DNA from 3 places in the Pseudomonas fragariae (ex Marin et al. 2024) genome. Region 2 is predicted to be linked to each of the others. Evidence: predicted binding sites of a transcription regulator. Region 2 holds the regulator's gene; each other region holds the start of a gene.

Region 1 (5,342 bases), 580 kb from region 2:
ATCGCACATATACCCTGCCTATCAACCATTATGACGACACTGACTTAGCGTCTTTTTACATGACGCCCGGAAGGAATAACCCTGTCGATATTATTTGCAGTGCAGCCCTGAACGGGCTGCACTTGTCGAACAACTTGCTGTATCAGAACAGCTTGCGGCCCTTGTTGGCGGCAATCCGCATGCGCAATGCGTTGAGCTTGATGAAGCCCGCTGCATCGGCCTGATCGTAGGCACCTGCGTCGTCTTCGAACGTGGCAATGTTGGCGTCGAACAGCGAATCATCCGACTTGCGACCGGTGACGATCACATTGCCCTTGTACAACTTCAGACGCACAACGCCGTTCACGTGAACCTGGGACGCGTCGATCATCTGCTGCAACATCAGACGCTCAGGGCTCCACCAGTAACCTGTGTAGATCAGGCTGGCATACTTGGCCATGAGTTCGTCCTTGAGGTGGGCGACTTCGCGGTCCAGGGTGATCGACTCGATGGCGCGGTGAGCACGCAGCATGATGGTGCCACCAGGCGTCTCGTAGCAGCCACGGGACTTCATGCCCACATAACGGTTTTCAACGATATCCAGACGGCCGATACCGTTTTCGCCACCGATGCGGTTCAGGGTCGCGAGCACAGTGGCCGGGGTCATTTCGACACCATCCAGGGCAACGATGTCGCCATTGCGATAGGTCAGCTCAAGGTAGGTCGCAACGTTTGGCGCGTCCTCAGGGGACTTGGTCCAGCGCCACATGTCTTCTTCGTGCTCTGTCCAGGTGTCTTCCAGCACGCCGCCTTCATAAGAGATGTGCAGCAGGTTGGCGTCCATGGAGTACGGAGATTTCTTCTTGCCGTGACGCTCAATGGGAATGTTGTGCTTCTCGGCGTAGTCCATCAGTTTCTCACGCGACAGCAGATCCCATTCGCGCCACGGAGCGATGACCTTGACGCCTGGCTTGAGCGCGTAGGCACCCAGCTCGAAACGTACCTGGTCGTTACCCTTGCCGGTTGCGCCGTGGGAAATGGCGTCAGCGCCGGTTTCGTTGGCGATCTCGATCAGACGTTTGGCGATCAACGGACGGGCGATGGAGGTACCCAGCAGGTACTCGCCTTCATAGACAGTGTTGGCACGGAACATCGGGAAGACGAAATCGCGCACGAACTCTTCGCGCAGGTCATCGATGTAGATTTCTTTCACGCCCATGGCCTGAGCCTTGGCGCGTGCCGGCTCGACTTCTTCACCCTGACCCAGGTCAGCGGTAAAGGTCACCACTTCGCAGTTGTACGTATCTTGCAGCCACTTGAGGATTACCGAAGTATCCAGGCCACCGGAATACGCGAGAACTACCTTGTTTACGTCCGCCATGCCATCACTCCACCGGGTTGTACGGAAAACCGCTGATTCTACCGTTCAAACCAGCAAATTTACAGGGGCGCGACAGCTTGTGACGACAAGGCGACGTCTGACAGATGCTTTTTACAGGCTTTAAGAGGTGTGCGCTGCGCTGGCAGACGCAACCGGCACCGGGCGCTCATCGGGCGCAACACGCTCGAGGTGCACATTCACCCGACGGTTGCGCGCACGATTGGCTTCGTTGGTGTTGGGCGCCAATGGGTAACGTTCGCCGTGAAAGCGCAGGGTGATTTGCTGCTCGGGAACGCCCTGAGCCTTGAAATAATCCATGACCGCCAGCGCGCGACGGCGAGACAGGTCACGGTTGGTCAGGCGATTGCCGCTGTTATCCGAATGACCGTCCAGTTCGATACGGTTCACGGTCGGGTCAGCCTTCAAGTAGGCGACCATGTTATCCAGGCGCGCCTTGGCACGGGCATCCAGTTCGATACCGCCGCCAGGGAAACCCACTTCAGCCTGTTTGATCTGATCGAAGTTCATCGGCAGCAGCTTGGCAGTGCATGCCTGGTAATCGCTGAATGCCTTGCTGAACTTGACCGGCAGCAGACGTACCTCCATCTGGCCGCCATCCCGGGTGTAATGGCGAATCAGCGGACTGCGCCCGTCCATCAGACCACTGATCAGGCGGCCGGCCTGGGCCTGGGAGGTATTGAAGGGAATATCGCCATTGCTGACGCGCACTGATCCCAGGTTGATATCGCCGCGACCCGGTTGCCACGGTGCCGCAGCGGCCAGCAGCGTCGCAGAGCCGTTACCGAGCATGTTGTATGAAGCCTTGAGGCGAAACGTCGCCTGCTCGCCCGCTCGGCGCACGAACTCACCGGCCCCGAAGTCGGTGATCGGTTGAGTCAGGCGGCACTCGAACTGATCGCCTTCGACCTTCCACTCAATGCTCTCCAGACGCGTCTGGAAACTGATAGCCATCGCCGGGAGGCTGGCAAACATGCTGAGCAGGGCTAAATATCGCTGGCGCACGGGAGGCTCCACTGGAAATGAACGCGAAACAGAAAATTACCGACTGACAAGGGAGCTATCGGTAACTTCATGCAAAACTTGATAGCGGATGCCTGAGAGAGTCTTTTCCGGTAGCATTCCCAGCGAGTTTGACCCGCCTGGAATCCCCAATGTCTGACCGCCTGACCCTCCTGCGTCCCGACGACTGGCATATTCACCTCCGTGACGGAGCTGTCTTGCCTCATACCGTTGCTGACGTAGCGCGAACTTTTGGCCGCGCAATCATCATGCCCAACCTCGTGCCTCCGGTACGCAACGCGCAGCAAGCCGATGCCTATCGCCAGCGCATTCTGGCGGCACGTCCGGCCAGCAGCCGCTTCGAGCCATTGATGGTGCTGTACCTCACCGACCAGACCACGCCCGACGACATCCGCACCGCCAAGGCCAGTGGCTTCGTGTATGCGGCCAAGCTGTATCCGGCCGGCGCGACCACCAACTCCGATTCCGGTGTCACCAGCATCGACAAGATCTTCCCCGCCCTCGAAGCCATGGCCGACGTCGGCATGCTGCTGCTGGTGCACGGGGAAGTAACACGTGGCGAAATCGACGTATTCGATCGCGAGAAGGTCTTCATCGATGAGCACCTGCGCCGTGTAGTCGAGCGCTTCCCGACCCTGAAAGTGGTGTTCGAACACATCACCACCGGTGAAGCGGTGCAGTTCGTCAATGAAGCTTCAGCCAATGTCGCGGCGACCATCACCGCGCATCATCTGATGTACAACCGTAACCACATGCTGGTCGGCGGGATTCGTCCGCACTTCTATTGCCTGCCGATCCTCAAGCGCAATACTCATCAGACAGCCCTGCTCGACGCGGCCACCAGCGGCAGCGGCAAGTTCTTCCTGGGCACCGACTCGGCGCCGCATGCCCAGCATGCCAAGGAAAACGCTTGCGGTTGCGCCGGGTGCTACACCGCCTACGCAGCCATCGAACTGTATGCAGAAGCTTTCGAGCAGCGTAACGCTCTGGACAAGCTGGAAGGCTTCGCCAGCCTTCACGGTCCGGCGTTCTACGGCTTGCCCGCCAATCAGGACACCATCACGCTGGTGCGTGACGAGTGGACCGCCCCTGCCAGCCTGCCGTTTGGCGAGTTGACCGTTATCCCGCTGCGCGCAGGTGAAACACTGCGCTGGCGTCTGGAGGAACACGCGTGAGTGAAGATCATTTTGACGACGAACACGAAGGCCACGGCGGTGGCGGCGGTTCCCGTCACCCGATGGCGGCGCGCTTTCGCGGCTACCTGCCAGTGGTCGTCGACGTAGAAACCGGCGGCTTCAATTCAGCCACCGACGCCTTGCTGGAAATCGCTGCGGTGACGATCGGCATGGATGAAAAAGGCTTCGTGTTCCCGGAACACACCTATTTCTTCCGCGTAGAACCGTTCGAGGGTGCCAACATCGAAGCGGCGGCGCTGGAGTTCACCGGCATCAAGCTCGATCACCCGCTGCGCATGGCCGTCAGCGAAGAAACCGCGATGAACGACATCTTCCGCGGCGTGCGCAAGGCCCTCAAGGCCAATGGCTGCAAACGCGCGGTGCTGGTCGGCCACAACGCCAGCTTCGACCTCGGCTTCGTCAATGCCGCCGTCGCGCGGATGGACATGAAGCGCAATCCGTTTCACCCGTTCTCCAGCTTCGACACCGCCACCCTCGCCGGCCTGGCCTATGGTCAAACCGTACTGGCAAAGGCCTGTCAGGCTGCCGGCATCGACTTCGACGGACGCGAGGCGCACTCGGCCCGTTACGACACCGAGAAGACCGCCGAGCTGTTCTGCGGCATCGTCAATCGCTGGAAAGAAATGGGCGGTTGGCAAGATTTCGACGACTGACGTCGTTACGTCTGTGAATGGACCGGCCTTGCGCCGGTTTTTTCATGTCTGCAGCGGGACGATCCAGAGGGCGGACAAATGATGCGATTCTCGCGAAAGCAACCGCTCATCGCTCGACCTGAATACAACCCAAAACAGTTTTGACAAGCATTCTCATTAACATTAAGCTCCTCGGCACCAAGCAATAAACCAGCGACGGTCCATAGCTTATGTATGTTTGCCTCTGCCAAGGTGTCACCGACGGTCAAATCCGGGATGCAATTCTGGAAGGCTGCTGCAGTTATCGTGAAGTCCGTGAAACACTGGGTGTTGCGAGTAAATGTGGAAAATGCGCCTGCCTGGCAAAGGAAGTGGTGCGTGATACGCTGACCGAGCTGCAAACCAGCCATGCCTTGCTGGCCTATCCGGCAAAATTTTCAGCTGCCTGAATCCCCTCTTTTAAAGAACCGGACACCACGTCCGGTTTTTTTATGTCTGTAATTCAAGCGCTTAGCGTCAAGATGCGGAACTCAAACATTCTTATTCCTATTTAATTTCACTTATTATTCAACAACTTAGGTTTGACAGACGTTTAAGCGCAGCTCACACTCGGCACTTATATACACAAGCCACCGGCAGGACCTCGAACATGAAAGGCGACATTACCGTCATCCAGCATCTCAACAAGATCCTCGGGAACGAGCTGGTCGCTATCAATCAGTATTTCCTGCATGCGCGCATGTACGAAGACTGGGGTCTGAAAAAGCTGGGTGGCCACGAATATAAAGAGTCCATCCATGCGATGAAGTACGCTGACAAGCTGATCAAGCGCACCTTGTTTCTGGAAGGGCTGCCAAACCTGCAGGACCTGGGCAAGATCCTCATCGGTGAGCACACCAAGGAAATGCTGGAGTGCGACCTGAAGATCGAGCAAAAAGGTCTGGCCGATCTGAAAGCCGCGATCGCTCACTTCGAGACCGTCGGTGACTTCGGCAGCCGTGAGCTGCTGGAAGACATCCTTGAGCCCAAGGAAGAGCAAATCGACTGGCTGGAGACTCAGTTGGGTCTGATCGTCAAGGTAGGTATCGAGAACTACCTGCAGTCGCAGATGGG
Region 2 (5,342 bases):
CGAGACGCACATCGAGCCGACACTCGAAGAGCCGCCGCGTCCATTCGCGTATGCACCGCCACAGGCCGCCGAGCCTGCCATTGGCCAGCGCGCCTATGACTCGATGCGCTCCGAATTGAACGGCCTGCGTGAGCTGCTGGAAGTCCAGCTCGGCTCGCTGGCCTGGAACCAGCTGCAGGGCACTCGTCCGCAGCAGGCCAACCTGTGGCGACGCCTGCAACGTGTCGGCCTGTCCGGCCCGCTGTCACGCGACCTGCTGTCGATGATTCCGGAGATCGACGAGCCTCGTCAGGCCTGGCGCATGCTGCTGGCGCACCTGGCCCGCATGATCGCCGTCCCTGAAGTCGAGCCGCTCGAAGAGGGCGGCGTGATTGCAATGGTCGGTCCTGCCGGCATGGGCAAGACCACCACGCTGGCCAAACTGGCAGCACGTTACGTGTTGAAGTACGGCCCGCAGAATATCGCACTGGTCAGCATGGACAGTTTCCGCATCGGCGCGCAGGAGCAGCTCAAGACCCTTGGGCGCATCCTCAACGTACCGGTCACCCATATCGATCCTGGCCAGTCTCTGGTTCAGGCGCTGGAACCGCTGCTGCGCAAGCGCGTGGTGCTGATTGACACCGCCGGCCTGCAGGCCAGTGATCCTGCGCTGCGCATGCAGCTGGAAAGCCTCGCGGGTCGTGGCATCAAGTCGCGCAACTATCTGGTACTGGCAACCACCAGCCAGAAGCAGGTGCTGACAGCCGCGTATCACAGTTACAAACGTTGTGGCCTGGCCGGATGCATTCTGACCAAGCTTGATGAAACAGCCAGCCTCGGTGAAGTCCTGAGCCTGGCGATCAGTCACGAATTACCTGTGGCCTACCTCACGGACGGACCACGCATTCCTGATGACCTGCATACCCCGCGTCGTCATCAACTGGTAAGCCGCGCGGTGAGTGTGCAAATGCAGGATGAGCCTAGTGAAGAAGCAATGGCTGATATGTTTGCTGACCTCTATCACACCCCTGGCAAGAGAGTGGGTTAAGTGATGGATATTATTGGAATGTCCCTGCGTCAACGGTCTGCCATGCGGTGTTCATTTGCGCACGTGCAGCCCTCGATGTGGTTTCGGTCTACGCAAGACAAGGTAAAGAAATAACATGGGCAGCATGCATCCCGTACAGGTTATCGCGGTGACCGGTGGCAAAGGTGGCGTCGGTAAGACTAACGTGTCAGTGAACCTTTCACTGGCCCTCGCCGAGCTCGGCCGTCGCGTCATGCTGCTGGACGCCGATCTGGGTCTGGCCAATGTCGACGTGCTGCTTGGGTTGACGCCCAAGCGCACGCTTGCCGATGTCATCGAGGGGCGTTGTGAGTTGCGCGACGTGCTGTTGCAGGGGCCGGGCGGGGTTCGGATCGTACCCGCTGCGTCCGGCACCCAGAGCATGGTGCATCTGTCGCCCGCTCAGCATGCCGGCCTGATCCAGGCGTTCAGCGAGATTGGCGACAACCTCGATGTGTTGGTGATCGACACAGCCGCCGGTATCGGCGAGTCGGTGGTCAGCTTCGTGCGCGCCGCTCAGGAAGTGCTGCTGGTGGTGTGCGACGAGCCCACGTCGATCACCGATGCCTACGCCCTGATCAAACTGCTCAACCGCGATTACGGCATGAACCGCTTCCGGGTGCTGGCCAACATGGCACAGAGCCCGCAGGAAGGGCGCAACCTGTTCGCCAAACTGACCAAAGTGACGGATCGTTTTCTCGATGTTGCGCTGCAGTATGTAGGTGCCGTGCCGTACGACGAATGCGTACGCAAGGCTGTACAGAAACAGCGCGCCGTTTACGAAGCATTCCCGCGTTCCAAATGTGCACTGGCCTTCAAGGCCATTGCCCAGAAGGTTGATACCTGGCCGTTGCCAGCCAACCCGCGGGGTCATCTCGAGTTCTTCGTTGAGCGACTCGTTCACCAGACCAGTGCAGGGCCTGTGCAATGACTGCGAGCGGCTACCAGATGTACAGCAAGACTTCCCGTAATTCACAATACGAGTTGATCGAGCGCTATGCGCCCTTGGTCAAGCGTATCGCTTATCATCTGCTGGCGCGCTTGCCGGCCAGCGTGCAGGTCGAGGATCTGATCCAGGCCGGCATGATCGGCCTGCTTGAAGTCTCCACCAAGTATGATTCCACCAAGGGTGCGAGTTTCGAGACCTATGCCGGCATCCGCATCCGTGGTGCGATGCTCGATGAAGTGCGCAAGGGGGACTGGGCGCCACGCTCGGTACACCGCAATACGCGCATGGTGAGTGACGCAATTCGGGCAATTGAAGCTAAAACCGGCCGTGACGCTAAAGATCACGAGGTTGCGGCCGAACTCCAGTTAAGTCTCGATGATTACTACGGGATTTTGAACGATACCTTGGGCAGCCGCCTCTTCAGTTTCGACGACCTGCTGCAGGACGGCGATCATGAAGGGCTGCACGAGGATGGCGCAAGCGGTTCGCTTGAGCCGTCGCGCGACCTGGAAGACGAGCGCTTCCAGGCTGCGTTGGCCGATGCAATTGCCAATCTGCCAGAGCGTGAGCGTCTGGTGTTGGCGCTGTACTACGACGAAGAGCTGAACCTCAAGGAAATCGGAGAGGTTCTGGGGGTCAGCGAATCTCGGGTCAGTCAGTTACACAGCCAGTGCGCAGCTCGTTTGCGAGGGCGTTTGGGGGAGTGGCGAGCGCGTTGACAGGCAATGTGCGGTCTATGGCCGCGCGTTGACTGCAAGCCGGCTGTGCAGAGCGTTACGTGGTAACAGGATGGACCCGTCAGAAGCCTGTCAGGCATTGCCTTGATGGGCTTGTTTCTCAGGTCTTTGCCTGTTGTTGTGCCAAGCCCGTCGTCGTTTCGTACAGCCGGGGGTGTGCTGTGCCAGTATTGAGTGAACAGCGTGTTCAGGTGCTGAACGCGTTAAAGACTGCTTGGAGGTCGAATTGGACAAGAACATGAAAATCCTCATCGTTGATGACTTCTCAACGATGCGGCGGATCATCAAGAACCTTTTGCGTGATCTGGGGTTTACCAACACATCGGAAGCGGATGATGGTCTGACCGCATTGCCGATGCTGCAGAGCGGTGCCTTTGACTTTCTGGTGACGGACTGGAACATGCCTGGCATGTCCGGTATCGATCTGCTGCGCGAAGTCCGCAAGGACGAACGCCTCAAGAGCCTTCCCGTGCTGATGGTCACTGCCGAAGCCAAGCGTGAGCAGATCATTGAAGCTGCCCAGGCTGGGGTGAACGGTTATGTAGTCAAGCCATTCACTGCCCAAGCCCTGAAAGACAAGATCGACAAGATCTTTGAACGCGTCAATAGCTGATGCAAGCCGCGAGGGCGCTATGGATAACAATGATTCGATGGCCGACTTTGAGTCGACCTTAAAAAGACACGCGCAGGAACTTGTCACCAGCCTTGAAAAGGGTCGTTTCGGTGACGCTGTGCAACTGATCCACGAACTCAATCAGACACGCGACCGCGGCCTTTATCAGGAAGTGGGCAAGCTGACTCGTGAGCTGCACAGTGCAATCGTAAACTTTCACATTGATCCGCACATGCCTCAAGCCGAGGAAGTGTCGCAGATCACGGATGCTACCGAACGCCTGTCGTATGTGGTGAGGCTGACCGAGAATGCGGCCAACCGCACCATGGACCTGGTGGAGGAGAGTACGCCGGTCATGAACGGCCTGAGTTCCGACGCCAAGGCGTTGAGCGACGACTGGGGACGTTTCATGCGCCGCGAAATCGGTGCCGAAGAGTTCCGCGAGCTGGCCAAGCGGGTCGATGGTTTTCTGACGCGTACCGAGAAGGAAACCCATCAGGTTTCCGCACATCTGAATGACATTCTGCTCGCCCAGGATTACCAGGACCTTACCGGTCAGGTCATCAAGCGTGTGACGCAACTGGTCACTGAAGTCGAGAGCAATCTGCTCAAACTGGTGCTCATGGCCAGTCATGTCGATCGCTTCGCAGGCATCGAACATGACGAACAATCCATCCTCGATGAAAAAGATCCTAAAAAACATCTCGCGCAGGGTGAAGGTCCGCAGATTCATGCCGATAAACGTGAAGACGTCGTATCCGGACAGGATGATGTAGACGATCTGCTATCGAGCCTCGGCTTCTAAGGTCTGTTGACGGTTAATTTTAGGGAGCACCCCATGAGCTTCGGCGCCGATGAAGAAATCCTTCAGGATTTTCTGGTAGAGGCCGGCGAAATTCTGGAGCAGTTGTCAGAGCAATTGGTCGAGCTGGAAAGCCGACCGGATGATGCTGACCTGCTCAATGCAATTTTTCGCGGTTTTCACACTGTAAAAGGGGGCGCCGGCTTCCTCCAGCTCCATGAGCTGGTGGAGTGCTGCCACATCGCCGAAAACGTGTTCGACATCCTGCGCAAGGGTGAACGTCGCGTTGATTCCGAACTGATGGACGTGGTCCTGGAAGCACTGGACACCGTCAACAGCATGTTTGGTCAGGTACGTGAACGGACTGACGTAACCCCGGCGACGCCAGAACTGCTGGCCGCACTTGCGCGGCTGGCCGAGCCACAATCCGCCGACGAGGCCGTTGCCCCTGAGCCGGAGCCGGTGGTTGAAGTACAGGCTGCTGCTCCGGTTGCAGAACCGGCGGCTGGCGACGAGATTACCGATGATGAATTCGAGCAGTTGCTCGATTCGCTGCACGGCTCCAGCCCGGTGTCTGCAGCGCCTGCACAGACGCCAGCAGCAGCGGCTGCGCCGGCGGGTGATGAGATCACCGATCAGGAATTTGAATCCCTGCTTGATCAGCTGCATGGCAAGGGCAAATTTGCGGCCGATGCCGCAACCGCTCCGGCCCCTGCACCTGTGGCGCAGGGCAGTGCAGCGCCTGCCAGTGATGAAATCACCGACGACGAATTCGAAGCGTTGCTCGATCAACTGCACGGCAAAGGCTCGTTTGATGGCGCTGTAGCGGCTCCCGTAGCTGCGGCACCTGTAGCCGTTGCTGCCAAGGCACCCGCTGCTGCGGCTGCATCGGACGAAATCACCGATCACGAATTCGAAAGCCTGCTCGACGAATTGCACGGCAAGGGCAAGTTCGAGCCTGAGGCGATTGTTGCCAAGGCGCCTGCTCCGGCAGCCGCAGCGGCTGCTCCGCCACCGCCGCCTCCTGTTGCCAAGCCTGCTCCGGCGCCTGCTGCGAAAGCCGAGCCGGCCAAACCCGCTGCGGCTCCGGCCGCTGCGCGCGCTCCTGCACCCAGCGGCGAAAAGCCGGTGGCTACAGAGGCTGAAACCACGGTTCGTGTCGATACCGCCCGACTGGACGAGATCATGAACATGGT
Region 3 (5,342 bases), 1.5 Mb from region 2:
GAACTGCTGACGATTTTCCGGAGTAATGAGCTTGAACGGCACCCAGATGACCGGGGACGCCAGGGTTTCGCCGCGCGCCATGCGCATCGCGGCATCCACTGCGCCGTTAGCCTGCCCGAGCGCATCCTGGAACACGCTCACCGCCATCTTGCCTTCGGCCATCAGCTTCAAACCGTCCGGGGTGCCGTCGATCCCGCCCACCAGGTAATCACCCGCCTTTTTACCGGTTTTTTCCAGCCCCATGATTGCCCCAATGGCCATTTCGTCGTTGTTGGCGGCGATGATGGAGAAGTCAACGCCCTGTTTGACCCATTCAATCACGATGGTCGCAGCCTGACTGCGCTCCCAGTTGCCGATTTTCTTCTGCACAACCTTCATGTCCGGGTACTTGGCGACCACCTTCTCCACGTCCTCGGTGCGCATGACCGATGATTTGTTGCTCGGGTCGCCGACCAGAATCACCACATTGCCCTTGTAATTGGCACGGCGAGCCAGCTCTTCCATCTGCAATGTGCCGGATTCCAGTTCGTCGGAGCCGACGAACGCCGTCAGTGCAGGCCACGTGGCAGGCTCAGGATTGCGATTGACGAATACCAGCGGAACCTTGGCCTCGTTGGCCAGACGCATCATTTCCGGTGCACTTTTGCCACTCACCATCGCGACAACGATGGCATCGACTTTCGAGTTCACCAGATTGCGAAACTGCCGCATCTGCAGCTCCACGTCGTCCTGGCCGTTTTCCATGAAAATGTCGGCGTCCAGCAGGGCTACCTGTTTTTCCACGCCGTGGCGCAGGATGGTCTGGAAGTTGTCGTTATATTTGGCCATGCCTACACCGATCAGCGGCGTGGCCGCCTGCGCCAGGCCAGCGAACAGCAGGCTCGCACTCAGGGAAATCGATAACCACTGTTTCATGTTCTGACTCCCGGGGCGTTAAACGCTGAAATGATGGAGCAGCTCGCGCTGATCCCTGGCCATTTTCGACAGGTCCTGACTGCTGATTGCCGATTGCTCGGCACCGTCGGCGGCCTGCTGGGCGGAATCGTTGATGTGCGTGACCATGCGACTGGTCTCCTGCACGGTCGCGCTTTGCTGTTCGGTGGCCGCAGCGATCTGAATGTTCATGTCGCGAATCACATCCACCGCCTCGCCCATTTCCACCAGCAATTGATCAGCGCCGGAGGCCAGTGTCACGCAATGGTCGGACTGGATCTGGCTTTCGTTCATCACCTCTACCGCCGAATGGATCTTGCTCTGCATCTGCCCGATCATTTCCTGGATCTCGCTGGTGGAGGTCTGAGTGCGACTGGCCAGCGAGCGCACCTCATCGGCCACCACCGCAAAGCCCCTGCCCTGCTCACCAGCCCGCGCCGCTTCGATGGCTGCGTTGAGCGCCAGCAGGTTAGTCTGTTCGGCAATGGTGCGAATGGCGTCGACGATGCCGTCGATGTTCTGCCCGTATTTCTGCAACTCGTCGGTCACCGCAGACGCCTTGTTGACCTGCTCAGCCTGCTGGCGAATGTTGACGATGGTTTCAGCCACGCGCTTTTGCACTTTCCCGGTCAACTCACTGGTGCTGTCCACCGCGCCACGGGTGTCCTGAGCCCGACGGGCGACTTCCTCGACCGTGCTTTCCATTTCATTCATGGCTGACGCGGCAGAGTTGAGACGATCCTTCTGCTCGTCGACCACGCGGGTAGTCTGCTCACTGATCTGCGCGTTCTGGCTGGCGGTCAGCGCCAGGGCATCGGCCGACCCGATCAGCTGACGAAACGTCTGTTGCAACGACTGGGTGAATTCATTGAGATAACCCCCCAACTCACCAAACTCATCGCGGCGGCTGACGTCGAAACGTACCCGCATGTCGCCACTGGTGAGCGTCTTCAAAACCTCGCGGAACGCCGCCAGAGGGCGACGCAGGCTGAAGGCGACCCATGTGCCGATGATCGCTGCCGCCATGACGGCCAGCAGACAGGCGATCAGCAACAGGCTGAGGCTGGTGGCGATGGTCGAATCAGCCCCGGCCTTGGCCTCGTTGGCCACCGCCAGTGACTGATTGCCGAACTCGCCAATCTTGCCCAGCGTTGCTTGAAGACGGGTTTCCGCTGCCTGGCGCTGTTTGTCGACCTGCTCGGCGAGTGCCGCTTCCTGCCTGTAGGCCTGATAAACGCCGTCGCTGCCGGTCAGGTCGTTCAGCAAGCGGTTGACCATCACGCTGGCAATCCGGCCAGCGCGCGGGTCGACTGCGATGAGCTCCCGTGTGCGGCTGCTGATCACCTCATCCTGCAGGTTGAGCACGCGCTGCAAGGTCTGAATATTCGGTGTGGCGGCATGGGCAGCCAGACCTTCGTAGGATTTGCCGACGTCCAGTAACAGCTTTTCCCCCGCCGCCACCGTCTCGGCGGAGCCGGCGTTGCGCTCGCGGGCAATATAGTCACGAAGATAACCGGTCAGTTGCGCGCCCTGAGTGCTGCTGTAGCCCTGCAACACTCGGCTCTGAAGTGCCTGCAGAACGTGCTGTCGATGGCTGGCAATCAGCGTCTGCGCCTGCTCGGCATAAGCCGCACTCAGTTGGCGTTGCTGGTTCAGGTTGTCGCGCAGTTCGGCACGATCGCCAATGTAGGCAGGCGTGCTGTCCAGCAACTGATTGAACCGGGTCATGCTGTCGTTGAACGGCTGCTTGCCATCATCGATCTGTTTGGGATCAGTGCTGACCAGAATCCCGAGCAGTGCCTGGTTGGCGCGCAGCACATGCACGTAAAGCTCGCTCGCCGCCCTGCTCAAGGGTGCGGACTGCCCTGTGATGACGCTGATCCGATCGCTTATGGAATGGGTGCTTTGATAGCTGATACCTGCCATGGCGAGCAGCAGTAACACCAGCACAGCAAACCCACCGATCACTCGCTGAAGAATGGTCATGGCTATCCTCTTTTATTTTTATTGCGCTGAATCTGATCCGGGCCCGCGTGGAGAACGTCAGTCCGGAAAATGATCGCAGCGCTAAAGAGAATGTCGGCCGCACCAAGGACGACTTGAGACGTAGATCACATTATTTTTACTGGCAGGCGCCACTAAGGGACTGCCTGACCTGAGACGTCACGCAGTCCTCTACCAGAATACGGGATCAGCGGAAATGGCGCGCTACAGCCTCCGGCGCGTCAGGCACGTCCATATTGATCCTGCGCCAGGCCGCCTGGGCGAAGCTGTACACCGAAAACGCAATCAGCCCAAGTGCCACGATCAGCAATACCAGGCCGCCTGCGGGCAGATCCTGCAAACCGTTGAGCGCATCTTTCATGCCCGGCGGGTGCATGGCCTGATAACTGGAACCGCTCACTGCCAGTAGCACGGCAATTTCGATGAACGCCACGCCGCGGGCGATCAAGCCGAAGCGCGATACCGGACGCACGTACTTCATGACGTCTTCATCGGCCTCGAAATACTTCTCGAAGGACGCCTTGTAGCCCTTGATGATGTGCACAATGCCCAACCCCAGGGGCACCAGGGCGACCACATAGACCAGCAGATTGGAGTGATCCCAGGACAGAATGGCTGCCAGCAGGTCCTTGGCCTGACCACCACCCGATGAGCCTCCGGAGCTCTTCAGCCCACTGACCAGCAGGCCCAGGGCAAAGAACGCCAGTGCGCCGTAAGTAAAGCCGCCCACCAACAGACCGCCGCGAATCACCAGCCCTTTGAATTCGCGGCCATGATGGTCAACGTCCCGGGTAGCCTGCAAGACACGCCATGCCGCAAACGCCAGCAGACCGACGATCACCACTCCGACCAGAACGCCGCCGAAAGGCTGACTCAACAGCGCTTCAAGACTGCTGTGGCTGTCGGCCGGCTGCGAGGAGCCCTGCGCCGCCAGTACCGCGAACAGACCAATAATCAGATAAACAACCCCACGGGCGGCATAACCGCCTCGCGCAAGTAGAACAAGGCCGCGTTGCGCCGACATAAATAACTATCCCTGAAAGTAATTACAGGAACAGACCGGGCATAGTCCGAGGGGTTCGACCCGATTGACGACGCGTCGTGTCATACGCCGTCATCGGATCACGCGCTGTCAGGCAAACGTGGCACCGCGCGCGTTCACGAACACCGAATAAAGCGAATGGCTGCTGGCCATGAACAGCCGATTGCCCTCTCTCCCGCCGAAGCAGACGTTGGCGCAGCGCTCGGGCAGGCTGATATGGCCGATGGCCTTGCCTTGAGGGTTGAACACTCGTACACCGTCGAGTTTCTCCATATCCGCCTTGGGATCACCGTTACCGCCCCAGCCGCACCACAGATTGCCGCTCTCGTCGCACTTGATGCCGTCGATCGCCGCGTAGTCCAGGCCTTCGATGAGCTTGCCCCGCTCGCCCAGCGTGCCGTCTTCGTTGACCGCTATCGCCCAGATGAGGCCGTGGGGTTTGGCGCGCCCCTCGACCACATACAAGGTTTTTTCATCCGGCGAAAAGCACAAGCCATTCGGACCGGCCAGATCATCGATCACCCTGGAGACTTTGCCGTTCGCGGGGTCTATGCGATAGACGCCGAAGGGTTGCTCCTGCTTGACCTTTTGACCTTCGTAGTTGCTTTCGGCCTGGAAGGTGGGATCGGTGAACCAGATAGACCCATCACGTTTGCAGGCGATGTCATTGGGCGAATTGAAAGGTTTGCCCTCGAATCTGTCGGCCAGCACAGTGATGCGCCCGTTGTACTCGGTACGCGTCACGCGCCGCCCCTCGGTGGTCGTGCTGGAGCCCTCACAAACCAGCAGCCGGCCCTGACGGTCGCGACACATGCCATTGGAAAAGTTCGAGTGCTCGCGGTACACCGACAGCTCACCCGTCACCTCGTCCCAGCGCATGATGCGATTGTTGGCAATATCGCTGACCAGCAGGTAGCGACCGTCACCGATCCACACCGGCCCTTCGGCCCAGCGCATGCCGCTGGCCAGTTTCTCGACGCTGGCATTGAATATTCGTATGTGGGTAAAGCTGTCGTCCAGCACACTGACCAAAGGGTCGGGATAACGCTGGGTCAGCGGCTGAGCGCTGGAAAGACGCGGCAATGCGCCAATGGCGGCAACGGTTGCCGAAACGGCCAGCGACTGCTTGAGAAAGCCCCTGCGGCTTTGATCGGGTGTGCTGCCTGATGATGAGAGTTCCATGATGAGCATCCATTATATTTATTGTCGGAAAGGCGCGCGTCTTGCGGCCGCACGTCATCCTACAAGATACCGCTGGGCGGCTTGAATAATGGCCGTTTGCGATCAGACTTCGCCTGCAGATATACCGCCTCCCATGCTTCGACACACACTCGCGATAAGGTATCTTGCGCCACTCCTTTTC

What was found. Region 2 encodes FliA, which starts transcription of late flagellar genes. Its sites were predicted from a motif close to CTAAAGTTTNNNNNNNNNNNGCCGNTAA; they were not measured.
Region 1: a site for FliA is predicted at 2,439-2,466, ahead of AC54XV_RS20320 (flagellar protein MotY). Genes of this name have one in related genera too.
Region 3: a site for FliA is predicted at 3,010-3,037, ahead of AC54XV_RS11835 (methyl-accepting chemotaxis protein). Genes of this name have one in related genera too.

Annotation. Positions count from the first base shown of each region.
Region 1 covers NZ_CM184369.1:4,692,365-4,697,706, forward strand. Annotated here, with positions in the region: gene AC54XV_RS20315 (argininosuccinate synthase) at 143-1,360, opposite strand; gene AC54XV_RS20320 (flagellar protein MotY) at 1,481-2,383, opposite strand; gene pyrC (dihydroorotase) at 2,533-3,576, shown strand; gene rnt (ribonuclease T) at 3,573-4,250, shown strand; gene AC54XV_RS20335 (bacterioferritin-associated ferredoxin) at 4,460-4,678, shown strand; gene bfr (bacterioferritin) at 4,879-5,342, shown strand, end outside.
Region 2 covers NZ_CM184369.1:4,112,178-4,117,519, reverse strand. Annotated here, with positions in the region: gene flhF (flagellar biosynthesis GTPase FlhF) at 1-1,027, shown strand, start outside; gene fleN (flagellar synthesis regulator FleN) at 1,143-1,976, shown strand; gene fliA (RNA polymerase sigma factor FliA) at 1,973-2,713, shown strand; gene AC54XV_RS17670 (chemotaxis response regulator CheY) at 2,970-3,344, shown strand; gene AC54XV_RS17665 (protein phosphatase CheZ) at 3,364-4,149, shown strand; gene AC54XV_RS17660 (chemotaxis protein CheA) at 4,183-5,342, shown strand, end outside.
Region 3 covers NZ_CM184369.1:2,651,307-2,656,648, reverse strand. Annotated here, with positions in the region: gene AC54XV_RS11840 (substrate-binding domain-containing protein) at 1-915, opposite strand, end outside; gene AC54XV_RS11835 (methyl-accepting chemotaxis protein) at 934-2,919, opposite strand; gene AC54XV_RS11830 (DUF1206 domain-containing protein) at 3,125-3,961, opposite strand; gene AC54XV_RS11825 (SMP-30/gluconolactonase/LRE family protein) at 4,070-5,170, opposite strand.